Regions from separate parts of the Arthrobacter sp. 05T423 genome, predicted to be linked through region 2. Evidence: riboswitches for the same ligand, from Rfam matches in the RefSeq annotation. Region 2 holds a riboswitch; the other holds the start of a gene.
The links. Region 2 has a riboswitch for glycine ahead of gcvP (aminomethyl-transferring glycine dehydrogenase). Riboswitches for the same ligand answer to the same signal wherever they lie in the genome.
Positions count from the first base shown of each region.

Region 1: another riboswitch for glycine. It lies ahead of gcvP (aminomethyl-transferring glycine dehydrogenase); the one in region 2 lies ahead of gcvP (aminomethyl-transferring glycine dehydrogenase).

Region 1 is NZ_JBFTLC010000048.1:476-6,472, reverse strand. Features, by position in the region: gene AC1DFE_RS22640 (agmatine deiminase family protein) at 1-27, opposite strand, end outside; gene AC1DFE_RS22635 (nitrilase-related carbon-nitrogen hydrolase) at 24-1,097, opposite strand; gene AC1DFE_RS22630 (Dps family protein) at 1,310-1,789, shown strand; gene AC1DFE_RS22625 (MFS transporter) at 1,872-3,425, opposite strand; gene AC1DFE_RS22620 (TetR/AcrR family transcriptional regulator) at 3,498-4,037, shown strand; glycine riboswitch at 4,164-4,262, shown strand; partial or broken gene gcvP (aminomethyl-transferring glycine dehydrogenase) at 4,464-5,997, shown strand, end outside.
Region 2 is NZ_JBFTLC010000053.1:8,510-14,506, reverse strand. Features, by position in the region: partial or broken gene gcvP (aminomethyl-transferring glycine dehydrogenase) at 1-1,798, opposite strand, end outside; glycine riboswitch at 1,947-2,047, opposite strand; glycine riboswitch at 2,237-2,334, shown strand; gene cycA (D-serine/D-alanine/glycine transporter) at 2,483-3,985, shown strand; gene purU (formyltetrahydrofolate deformylase) at 3,982-4,911, shown strand; gene AC1DFE_RS23090 (methylenetetrahydrofolate reductase) at 4,943-5,752, shown strand; gene AC1DFE_RS23085 (GntP family permease) at 5,944-5,997, shown strand, end outside.

The DNA.
Region 1 (5,997 bases), on a different contig from region 2:
TTCGGCTGGCATGCGCCACGTGCTCATGCGTTCACCCCCTCGGTGGTTGAGCTTGGCGCCACGGTGGCTGAGGTTGCCGGAACCCGTGCATCCGGCGTCCCGAACGGCTCCTCCTTGCGGACCGGTTCGGTGAGCCGGGCGTAGGTGTCCGGGCGGCGGGTGGTGAGGAACGGAAACAGCGTCAGCCAGTCCTTGCGCTGGTCCAGGTCGAGGTCGGCCACGAGAACGGCTGACTCGTCCCGCGGCGCCTGGACCAGGATGCGGCCGTAGGGATCCGAGATGAAGGAGGACCCGTAGAAGTTCAGGCTGCCCTCCTGGCCCCAGCGGTTCGGGACCACCATGAACAGGCCGTTGGCGATGCCGTTGCCCACGATGACCTGCTGCCAGAGCGGCTGGGTGTCAAAGTCCGCGAACAGCGGCTCGGAACCGATCGCCGTCGGGTACACCAGCAGTTCGGCGCCGCCGAGGGAGTACATGCGGGCCAGCTCGGGGAACCACTCGTCCCAGCAGGTGGGCATGCCCAGCCGGGCACCGCCAAGCTCTGCCGGTGCGTGGACTTGGTAGGCGTCCTCCGCGGCGGGACCCTGGCGGAAGAACTCGTCCTCGTAGTATCCGGCGGTCACCGGGATGTGCAGCTTGTGGGTGCGGGCCAGGAGTTCGCCGGCCGGGGACACCAGGATGGAGGTGTTCAGTCCCAGCCCGTCATCCGAACCGTCCGGGTTGCCGGCGCGCTGGTAGAGCGAGGCATGGACGGCGATGCCGTTCCGGCGGGCGGCCTCAGCCGCGAAGCGGAAGGTGGGGCCGGTCAGCAGATCCTCGGCTGCGTCGGAGGGGCGCGGCCGGTCCTGGTCCCGCAGTGCCAAGTCATTCTCCGGAACCTGGTCTGCGGGGTAGCGGGAGAGGGTGAGCTCGGGCAGGAACACGACGGTGGCACCGAGCCGGGCGGCCCGGTCGACGCCGTCGTTGAGTTCTGCGCGGAGCGCGGCGGCGTCGCTGTGCCAGCGGTGCTGCACCACGCCGACCCTCAAGGCAGGCCGTCCGGACGGCGCTGTCCGGGCGAGCGAAGCAGGCGCGTTGAGGCGGGTTATTTCGATCATGATGATTTCTCCAGTGAGACGACCGTCACTAAATGAATGACGTTCATTTAGTATGCATGTGGCGCGGGGATGTGGCAAGGGGCATTTGAATGCCGAGCATTTATGACCCCCAAAGTAGTAAGTAAGCTGATCGTGAAATTTGCGCTCCGGCGCTCCCGGTGCCGGGGTCCCTGCGGTAGCGTCGAAACCACTGGACCAATCGAGGAGGATTCATGAAGGCTTCACCGACACTGACCAACAACATGCAGGCCGTCCTGACGGACCTGATCGAACTGCACATCCAGGGCAAGCAGGCGCACTGGAACATCGTTGGAACCAACTTCAGGGATCTGCACCTTCAGCTCGACGAGATCGTCGATGCCGCCCGGGCCTTTGCCGACGACATCGCGGAGCGCATGCGCGCCCTGCACGCCCTGCCGGACGGCCGCAGCGCAACCGTGGCAAAGTCGACCAGCCTTCCCCAGTTCCCGGAGGGTCTTATCAACACCAAGGATGCTATCGACCGGATCGTGGCAGCGCTGGAAGCGGCCGTCGGCACCATGCGCAAGGTCCATGACGAGGTGGATGAGGAAGACCCCACCACTGCGGACCTCCTGCACACCTTCATCGAAAAGCTCGAGCAGTACGCGTGGATGGTTGGCGCCGAGAACATGAAGGCATCGGCCAGCGTCACGCAGCCTGACAGCAAGTAGGCGGCTGGATTACCCGCTGACGGGCTGCCCGGAGAAATTTCTCCCGGGCAGCCCGTTTCTGTTTCGTTGTGCGCGGTTCCGGCTACTTCGCGCACGGGATGCGGCGAAGTACGACGGCGGCCAGCACTGACGCCGCGGCCATTAGTACCAGCGCAATCGCCGCGGTGATATGGACGCCCGAATCAAACGCGGCCCTTGCGGCCGCCGTGAGCCCCTCGGCCAGCGGGGCCGGCAGTGTCCCGGCCAGCTCCATTGCGCCGGACAGGGTCTCCCGGGCCAGGTCCGCCGACGCTGCCGGCACTGTCTGGACGACGCCCTCCGGCAGGGCGAGATGCTGCTGGTACGACGCTGTCAGGATCGATCCCAGGACAGCCGTCCCCAGGAGCGAGCCCACTTCATAGCCCGTTTCCGAAATCGCCGCAGCCGCCCCTGATTTCTCCGCGGGCACGGCTCCCAGAATCAGATCGTTCGAGATGGTCTCGGCCGACCCCACGCCCAGCGCCAGGATGAGGAGGGCGGCCAGCAGCGCCGTGGGGCCGGCGTCGTGATTCCCGAACGCAACAACGCTGTAACCGGCGGCGCTCAGCGCCAGGCCCGCGGCCACCACAAAGCCGGGCGGCACCTTCCGGACCAGCGGGACCACGAGCAGGCCAGCCACCACCGTGGCCGTCAGGGCCGGCAGCATGGCGGTGCCCGACTCCGACGGCGACATGCCTTCGAGCAGCTGCAGGTGCTGGGCCAGGAACAGGATGAAGCCGTTGTAGGAAAACAGCGCCAGGATGTTCGCCGTGATCGCCGTGCTGAACACGCGGTTCCTGAAGAGCGACATGTCCAGCAGCGGGGACGCGAGCGTCTGCTGGCGGCGGATAAACGCGATGCCCATGGCCAGGCCAAACACCAGAACTCCGAACGGCGTCACGCCGGGCCCATGGGTGGCCAGTTCCTTGATGCCGTAGACCACCGGCACCATGGTCAGCATCGACAGCGCCACGCTGGCCAGGTCCACCCGGCCGGGGTTTGGATCGCTGGACTCCGGAATCAGGAAGCGGCCCAGGACGAGCGGCGGCAGCATGATGGGCACGGCCACGAGCAGAACGGCACCCCACCAGAAGTGCTCCACCAGCCAGCCGCCGAAGATGGGCCCCAGCGCCGCGCCGCCGGAGAAGCCCGCGGCCCAGATGGCCACGGCCAGCCGTCGCCTGCCCGGCTCCCGAAAGATGTTGCGGATCAGGGACAGCGTGGACGGCATGAGCATGGCGCCGAAGAATCCGAGTGCCGCGCGGCCGGCGATGAGCCATTCGGCGCTCGGTGCGAACGCGGACGCCGCGGAGACCGCCGCAAAGCCCGAGATGCCGACCATCAGCAGCCGGCGGCGCCCGATCCTGTCGCCCAGGCTGCCCATGGCAACGAGAAGTCCGGCGAGGACCAGGGCGTAGGCGTCCACCACCCACAACAGCTGCACCCCCGAGGGGTCGAGGCTGCGGGCGATCGCGGGAAGGGCGAAGGTCAGCGCAGTGTTGTCCACGGCCACCAGGAGGACGGGGAACATGAGCAGGGCCAGGGCGAACCAGTCGCGCACGCCGCCACCGGTGTCCTGGTTTGCGGAAGTGCGCCCCTGGAGAAGGGCTGAGCGCATGGTCATGAGATAACTATACCGTCCAGACGGTACAGTTATAAACCCTGGGCGGGAAGCGGCATGATGGAAGCCATGCCCAGAAAACCCGTCGCCCGCGGCGCAGTGCTCGATGCGTTTGAATCCCTGCTGATTGAGGTGGGGGAGCGTGCCGCTACCCTTGACGCCGTGGCTGCCCGTGCCGGCGTGTCCAAGGGCGGACTTCTGTACCACTTCCCGAACAAGGAAGCGCTGATCGGCGTACTGCTGGACCGGCTGGATGAGTTCGCGGAGGCGGATGCCCAGGCCATGGCCGCGGCTCCCGAGGGCGCTGCCGCCTACTTCATCAAATCGTCCGTCTGGGCGGACACCCCGCTGGACCGCGTTATTGTCGCCGCGACGAGGCTGGCCGAGGTGGCGCACGAGGAGACCCGGCGCAGGTTCGCCCACATCCAGCAGCGATGGCTCGACGAGATCGCCCGCGACGTCGGACCGGGGCTGGCCAAGGCAGTCCTGTATATGGGTGACGGGCTCTACTTCAACGCGATGCTGTCCATTGGCCCGGCGGCGACGCCGGCCGAGACCGCAGCCGACGTCGGGAGCCTGCTTGCCGCGCTTGGCCGGCTCCGGGGGTAGGCCGGCGTCGGGGTTGGTTCAGGCCCCGCGGCTGTGTCAGCCGGGGGCGCCACAGTTTGCAGACGCGAGGCTGGCGTAGGACAATAGCCTCTGTGACAGTTGTCACCGCTCAATTGAATATGCCTTTGATCTGCGGCGGGAGAGTCCTGCAAGTAGGTACAAGCAGGCGCCGTAGGAGCAAAACCTCCCCAGGAATCTCTCAGGCCCATGTACCGCCGCGGCAAGGCAACTCTGGAAAGCAGCAGGCTGCCGGCTTGAAATGTTCCGCCTCCGGGCGGACGGTTCAGGGCATGCTCTGCTCACCGACGGTGCAAGCGGAGCTGCGCGTAAGCGCGGCAACGCGGAAACTCTCAGGTCCAATACAGAGCGGGGAGGAACCCGAATCACTGTGGCGTACCCTGCGCCGCCTTAGTTATGGAGTTCCTTTTGACTGTACAATCAGCCTCCGCCTCCTTCGTCGACCGGCATATTGGCGCTCGCCGCCAGGCCGACGTCGAAGCCATGCTCAAGGCCGTTGGCTACGAGACTGTCGATGCACTGGTTGACACGGCAGTGCCGAAAGACATCCGGCAGGACTCGCCGCTGGAGCTCTCCCCGGCCCTGAGTGAAGTCGAAACCCTCGCCGAACTCCGGAAGCTCGCGGCCAAGAACAAGACCGCCGTGCAGATGATCGGCCAGGGCTATTACGACACCGTGACGCCGCCGGTGATCCGCCGCAATGTCCTCGAAGCCCCCGCCTGGTACACCGCCTACACGCCCTACCAGCCGGAGATTTCCCAGGGCCGCCTCGAGGCCCTGCTGAACTTCCAGACCATGGTCCAGGACCTCGTTGGCCTGCCGATCGCCAACGCGTCACTGCTGGATGAAGCAACAGCCGTGGCCGAGGCTGTACTGCTGATGCGCCGGGCCAACAAGAACAAGCAAGCCCACGACGGCAAGACCGTGCTGGACGCGGACTGCCTGCCCCAGACCATCGCCATCGTCAGGGGCCGCGCCGAAGCCCTCGGCTTCGAGGTCGAGGTTGCAGACCTTTCCCAGGGCCTGCCCGACGGCGACATCAACGGCGTCGTCCTCCAGCAGCCGGGCGTTTCGGGCCGGGTGTGGGACCAGTCCGGCGTGATCGCCGCCGCCAAGGAACGCGGTGCGCTGGTCACCGTGGCGGCTGACCTGCTGGCACTGACGCTCATCACCCCTCCCGGCGAGCAGGGCGCGGACATCGCCGTCGGTTCCGCGCAGCGTTTCGGCGTGCCGCTGTTTTACGGCGGCCCCCACGCCGCGTACATGGCAGTGCAGAAGGGTCTTGAACGCTCCCTGCCCGGCCGCCTCGTGGGCGTCTCCAAGGACAACGCCGGCGTTCCGGCCTACCGCCTGGCGCTGCAGACCCGGGAGCAGCACATCCGCCGCGAGAAGGCCACGTCCAACATCTGCACCGCACAGGCGCTGCTCGCCATCGTGTCGTCCTTCTACGCCGTCTACCACGGCCCGGAGGGACTGAAGGCGATCGCCGAAACCGCCCACGGCCACGCCAGGACCCTGGCGGCATCGCTCAAGGCTGCCGGGCTGGACGTCCTGCACACCAGCTTCTTCGATACCTTGACGGTTTCCGTGCCGGGCAAGGCTGCCGGCATCATCGCCGCCGCCGAGGAGAAGGGCATCAATCTCCGCACCATCGACGTTGACACCGTCGGCATCTCCGCCGATGAAACGACGACCCCGGCCATCGTGGCTGACGTTCTCACCCTCTTTGGTGCCAAGTCTGTGGGGTCCACGGGCGGTTTCGCCCTGGATGCCGCCGTCGAACGTTCCTCCGGCTACCTGCAGCACCCGGTGTTCAACACGCACCGCTCCGAAACCCAGCTGCTGCGCTACATCCGCAAGCTTTCCGACCGTGACCTGGCGCTGGACCGGACCATGATCCCGCTGGGCTCCTGCACCATGAAGCTGAACGCGACGGCCGAGA
Region 2 (5,997 bases):
CCGCGTTGGTGCCGTGCGCAGAAGCCGGGATCAGGCAGACGTTGCGCTGGTCGTCGCCGCGGGACAGGTGGTAGCCGCGGATCGCCAGCAGCCCGGCGAGCTCACCTTGGGAGCCGGCGTTGGGCTGGATGGACACCTGGTCGTACCCGGTGATCTCGGCGAGGTCGGCTTCCAGACCCTCAATGAGTTCGCGCCAGCCCTCGGTCTGGGAGTCCGGGGCGAACGGGTGGATCGAGGCGAACTCCGGCCAGGAGATGGCCTCCATCTCGGCCGTCGCGTTCAGCTTCATGGTGCAGGAACCCAGCGGGATCATGGTCCGGTCCAGCGCCAGGTCACGGTCGGAAAGCTTGCGGATGTAGCGCAGCAGCTGGGTTTCAGAGCGGTGCGTGTTGAACACCGGGTGCTGCAGGTAGCCGGAGGTGCGCAGCACGGCTTCCGGGAGTTCAAATCCCTGCGCGTCACCGACCGGGCCGGCGCCGAAGGCGACGGCCACGGCGGAAAGTGTTGCCGCCGTCGTCGTTTCATCAATGGAAACGCCCACGGTGTCCGCGTCGATGAGGCGCAGGTTGATGCCGCGGGCCTCTGCCGCCGTGATGACCTTGCCGGCCTTGCCGGGCACACGCACGGTGAGGGTATCGAAGAAGGAGTCGCTGACCAGTTCGCGGCCCGCCGTTTTGAGTGCGGTGGCGAGGACGCGGGCGTTGTTGTGGGCGGTCCCGGCGATTGCCTTCAGGCCGTCGGGGCCGTGGTAGACGGCGTAGAAGGACGACACAATGGCCAGCAGCGCCTGGGCGGTGCAGATGTTGGACGTGGCCTTCTCGCGGCGGATGTGCTGCTCGCGGGTCTGCAGCGCCAGGCGGTAGGCGGGGACGCCGGCGTTGTCCTTGGAGACGCCCACGAGGCGGCCGGGCAGTGTGCGCTCCATGCCGGTGCGCACTGCCATGTAGGCCGCGTGCGGGCCGCCGAAGAACAGCGGCACGCCGAAACGCTGCGCGGTTCCGACGGCGATGTCGGCGCCCTGCTCGCCGGGAGGCGTGATCAGGGTCAGGGCGAGCAGGTCGGCCGCCACCGTCACCAGCGCACCGCGCTCCTTGGCGGCGGCGATCGCGCCGGACTGGTCCCACACCCGGCCCGAAACGCCCGGCTGCTGGAGGACGACGCCGTTGATGTCGCCGTCGGGCAGGCCCTGGGAAAGGTCTGCAACCTCGACCTCGAAGCCGAGCGCCTCGGCGCGGCCCAGCACGACGGCGATGGTCTGGGGGAGGCAGTCGGCGTCCAGGACTGTTTTGCCGTCCTTGGCTCCTGCGGCCTTGTTGGCACGGCGCATCAGCAGCACGGCCTCGGCCACGGCGGTCGCTTCATCCAGCAGGGAGGCGTTGGCGACCGGCAGCGCGGTCAGGTCCTGGACCATGGTCTGGAAGTTGAGCAGCGCTTCGAGCCGGCCCTGCGAAATCTCCGGCTGGTACGGGGTGTAGGCGGTGTACCAGGCGGGGGCTTCGAGGACATTGCGGCGGATCACCGGCGGGGTGACGGTGTCGTAGTAGCCTTGGCCGATCATCTGCACGGCGGTCTTGTTCTTCGCGGCCAGGCGGCGGAGCTCGGCCAGGACCTCAACTTCGCTTAGTGCTGCGGTGAGCCGGAGGGCATTGTCCTGGCGGATGGACGCCGGAACGGCGGTATCCACGAGGCCATCGACAGTGTCATAGCCGATGTTCTTGAGCATGGTGTCGATATCGGCCTGGCGCCTGGCGCCGATATGCCGGTCGGCAAACGTTGAAGGAAGAGATTGAATCGTCATGAGGAACTCCAGGTTTGGCCGGCCACGTGTGACACGGCATGGTTTGGGTTCCTCCCCGCTCTGTATTGGACCTGAGAGATTCCGCGGACATGGTTCTCCGCTTGCACCGTCGGTGAGTCCGGTTACCCGGACTGCTTTCCAGAGTTGCCTAGCCGCGGCGGTACGGGGGCCTGAGAGATTCCTGGGGAGGATTTGCTCCTACGGCGCCTGCCCGGTGAATGACAGGGAGGACTCTCCCGCCACGGTTCGAAAGGCTATGAAGATGTGGGGTGATTCGGCTCACAAGTTACCGGACAATTCCGTCCGTGCCAAATCGGAGGTCCCCGTTCGACATTTCTTCGTGACCGAGACCACACTGATCCGGTGGCCAGCGGGTCCGGCCGGCAAACGGCCGCCGTCGACACGCATGATTTTTCTCGACATAACTGAATATGCTTACGATCTGCGGCGGGAGAGCCCTGCCGGTACGTTCAGCAGGCGCCGTAGGAGCAAACCCTCCCCAGGAAACTCTCAGGCCCACGTACCGCCGCGGCGAGGCAACTCTGGAAAGCAGGCAGGCACGTCCTGTCTCACCGACGGTGCAAGCGGACGACCCTGTCCGCGGAATCTCTCAGGTCCCATACAGAGCGGGGAGGAACCGAATCAGTGTGGCCATCCAAGGCCACTTGAACGATGGAGTTCCTTATGACGATTCATCCTCCTGCCTCCCCAACCGGTTCGCCAGCCGCCGAGGCTCCCCGCCTGGAGCGGCAGCTGAGCAACCGGCACATCCAGCTGATCGCCATCGGCGGTGCCATTGGCACGGGCCTGTTCATGGGCTCCGGCAAAACCATTTCCGCGGCCGGGCCGTCCGTGATTTTCGTGTACATGATCATTGGCTTCATGCTGTTTTTCGTCATGCGGGCCATGGGCGAGCTGCTGCTGAGCAATCTCAATTACAAGTCCTTCAGCGACTTCGCCGCTGACCTGCTGGGGCCCTGGGCGGGGTTCTTCACCGGATGGACCTACTGGTTCTGCTGGGTGATTACCGGAATTGCGGACGTCATCGCCATCGCAGGGTACTCCCGTGAGCTCTGGCCGGGACTGCCCCTCTGGATTCCCGGCCTGGCCACCGTCGCCATCCTGCTGCTGCTGAACCTGACCACGGTCAAGGCGTTCGGTGAGACCGAATTCTGGTTTGCCCTCATCAAGATCATTGCAATTGCTGCCCTGATCGTGGTGGGCATGTTCATGATCTTCACCGGTTTCCAGAGCGGCGCCGGGCAGGCAAGCTTCTCTAACTTGTGGAGCCATGGCGGCTTCTTCCCCAACGAATTCATGGGCTTCGTGGCCGGTTTCCAGATTGCCGTGTTCGCCTTTGTGGGCATCGAACTGGTGGGCACTACGGCTGCTGAGGCCAAGAACCCGGAGAAAAACCTTCCCAAGGCCATCAATTCCATCCCGGTCCGCGTGCTGCTTTTCTACGTGGGTGCCCTCATTATCCTGATGTCCGTCACTCCATGGACCCAGTTCGCGGCCGGCCACAGCCCGTTCATTGCGATGTTCTCGCTGGCCGGACTCGGGGCCGCCGCCACGGTGGTCAACCTCGTAGTGCTGACCTCGGCGATGTCCTCGGCCAACTCCGGAATCTACTCCACCTCGCGCATGGTCTACGGCCTGGCCCAGGAAGGCGACGCGCCGTCCGTCTTTGGCAGCCTGTCCCGGCGCAAGGTACCCAGCAACGCCCTGTTCCTGTCCTGCGTGCTGCTGCTCTCCGGAGTGGTGCTCATGTACGCCGGCCAGGACGTCGGCAAGGCGTTCGACATGGTCACCACCGTGTCCGCCGTCTGCTTCGTCTTCGTCTGGTCGATCATCCTCGCCAGCTACATCGCTTTCCGCCGCCGCCGCCCGCACCTGCATACTGCATCGAAGTTCAAGATGCCCGGCGGCATCCCCATGGTGTGGGTGGTCTTCGCGTTCTTCGCCTTTGTGCTGTGGACCCTGACCACCCAGCCCGACACCCTTGCCGCGCTGTTGGTCACACCCGTTTGGTTCATCCTGCTCGGTGCGGCGTGGCTGGTTCTGCGCCGCCGGCCGGCCCACCTCGCCCGCTACGCGGCCTTCCAGGAGGAGCTTCAGGCCGAGGAGACCGCCGCCCGCGAGCATGCGAGCCGGCGTCTCGAGGAGAAGGAAAGTGTCAAGGGATGATCGGGACAGAGGAAAAGCCGACGGCGGCGGGCCAGGCCCGCGGGGCCCGGACTCCGGAGGCCGGCAGGGAGTTTGTGCTGACCTTGCATTGCCCGGATGCCCTGGGAATCGTCCAGTCAGTTGCGGATTTCCTGCTCAAGCAGGAGTGCTACATCGTTGACCTCAAGCAGTTCGGTGACCGGGACGCGGGGCACTTCTTCATGCGGGTCCACTTCGCCTCCACAGGTGATACCGCAGGTGGCACCGCCGCCGTCGAACAGTTGCGGGCCAGCTTCGCGCCGCTGGCAGGGCAATGGCGCATGGACTGGCGCCTGGAGCGCCATGACCGCAAGCAGCGGATCCTGGTGATGGTGTCCAAATACGATCACTGCCTCAACGACCTGCTGGTCCGCGCCCGCAGCGGCGAACTCCCGTTGGAGATCGCGGCAGTGGTGTCCAACCACCCCGACCTGGAAGGGCTCGCGGCCTGGCACGGGGTCCCGTTCCACCACATCCCCGTGACGCCGGAGACCAAGGCCGAAGCCGAGGCCGGGCTCTTTGAGCTGGTGAACGCGTATGACGTTGAACTCGTGGTCCTGGCCCGCTACATGCAGGTCCTCAGCGACTCGGCCACTGCCCGGCTCGCCGGCAGGGCCATCAACATCCACCACTCCTTCCTGCCCAGCTTCAAGGGCGCAAAACCGTATCACCAGGCGTATGAACGCGGTGTGAAAACGATCGGTGCCACCGCCCACTACGTCAACTCAGAGCTCGACGAGGGCCCGATCATCGCGCAGCAAGTGATTGAGGTGGACCACACCTATGCTCCCGCGGATCTGGTGTCCGCGGGCAAGGACGCGGAGTGCAAGGCCCTGACGAATGCTGTGCGCTGGCACGCAGACGGAAGGATCATCCTGTCAGGGAACCGGACGGTCATCCTCCGCTGACAAGCCCATCCGACCAGACCTGGAGCTACCCATGACGAACCACTTGCCTCTGCGCATGGAGATCATTCCCACGGACGGAATCATTCCCAAAGTCCAGGCACATGTTCCTGCCGGATCAGCACTGACCGTGACATGCCTGCCGCACCACGGGGTTAAAACCACCGTGCAGGCATCGGCCCGGCTTGGCCTGCTGGGCTACAAGGTGATCCCGCATCTGGCTGCACGGAGCATCGAGAGCCGCGCCCAGCTGGCGGGCATGCTCCGGGACTGCGAAGCGGCAGGGATCACCGAGGTTTTCGCGATCGGCGGCGATGCTCCGGACGCTGCCGGCCCCTACGGCAACAGCAGCCGGCTCATGGAGGACATTGCCGATCTGACCGGCGGGACCATGGCCATCGGCGTGGCTGGATATCCGGAGGGCCATCCAAAGCACAATGAATTGCACATGCTCGATGCATTGCTGGAGAAGCAGCACCTGGCCTCCACCGTAGTGACCCAGATGTGCTTTTCTGCCGCCAGGATCGGCTGGTACGCCGAACTGCTGCGCCGCGAAGGTGTCGATCTTCCGATCTGGGCGGGCGTGGCCGGGGCCGTCCCGCGGGCCAAGCTGATCGCGCTGGCCACCAAGATCGGGGTCGGGCCATCGCTGAAGTTCCTGAACCGCAAGGGGCCCCTCGCCCGCAGGCTCCTCAACGCCGGCAGCTACTCATCCCGGTCCCTGGTTTCCGAACTTGCAGCCATGGAACCTGCTCTTGCGGGTGTCCACCTCTACACGTTCAACAACGTCGAAACCCAGCCCGCGATGAGCGGGGTGGCAGGGGCAAGCGCGAAAGCCTCTTGAAACAGTAATTTTCAAACGACGCATCGGGCGTCCGGCCGCATGGCCGGACGCCCGATGCGTTTAAAATCATCTGCAAAATCTTGCATTGTGAGCTGGAACCCATAATATGGGAACAGCGAATGTGTCGCCCTCACGACCACACCTGCTCCCAAGCCTTCAGTGCGGAAGGCCCAACGATCGGATTCCCTCTCATGTCAGACATCGCTGTCCTGATCAACACAGCCGTCGCGGTCCTAGCCGCCGTG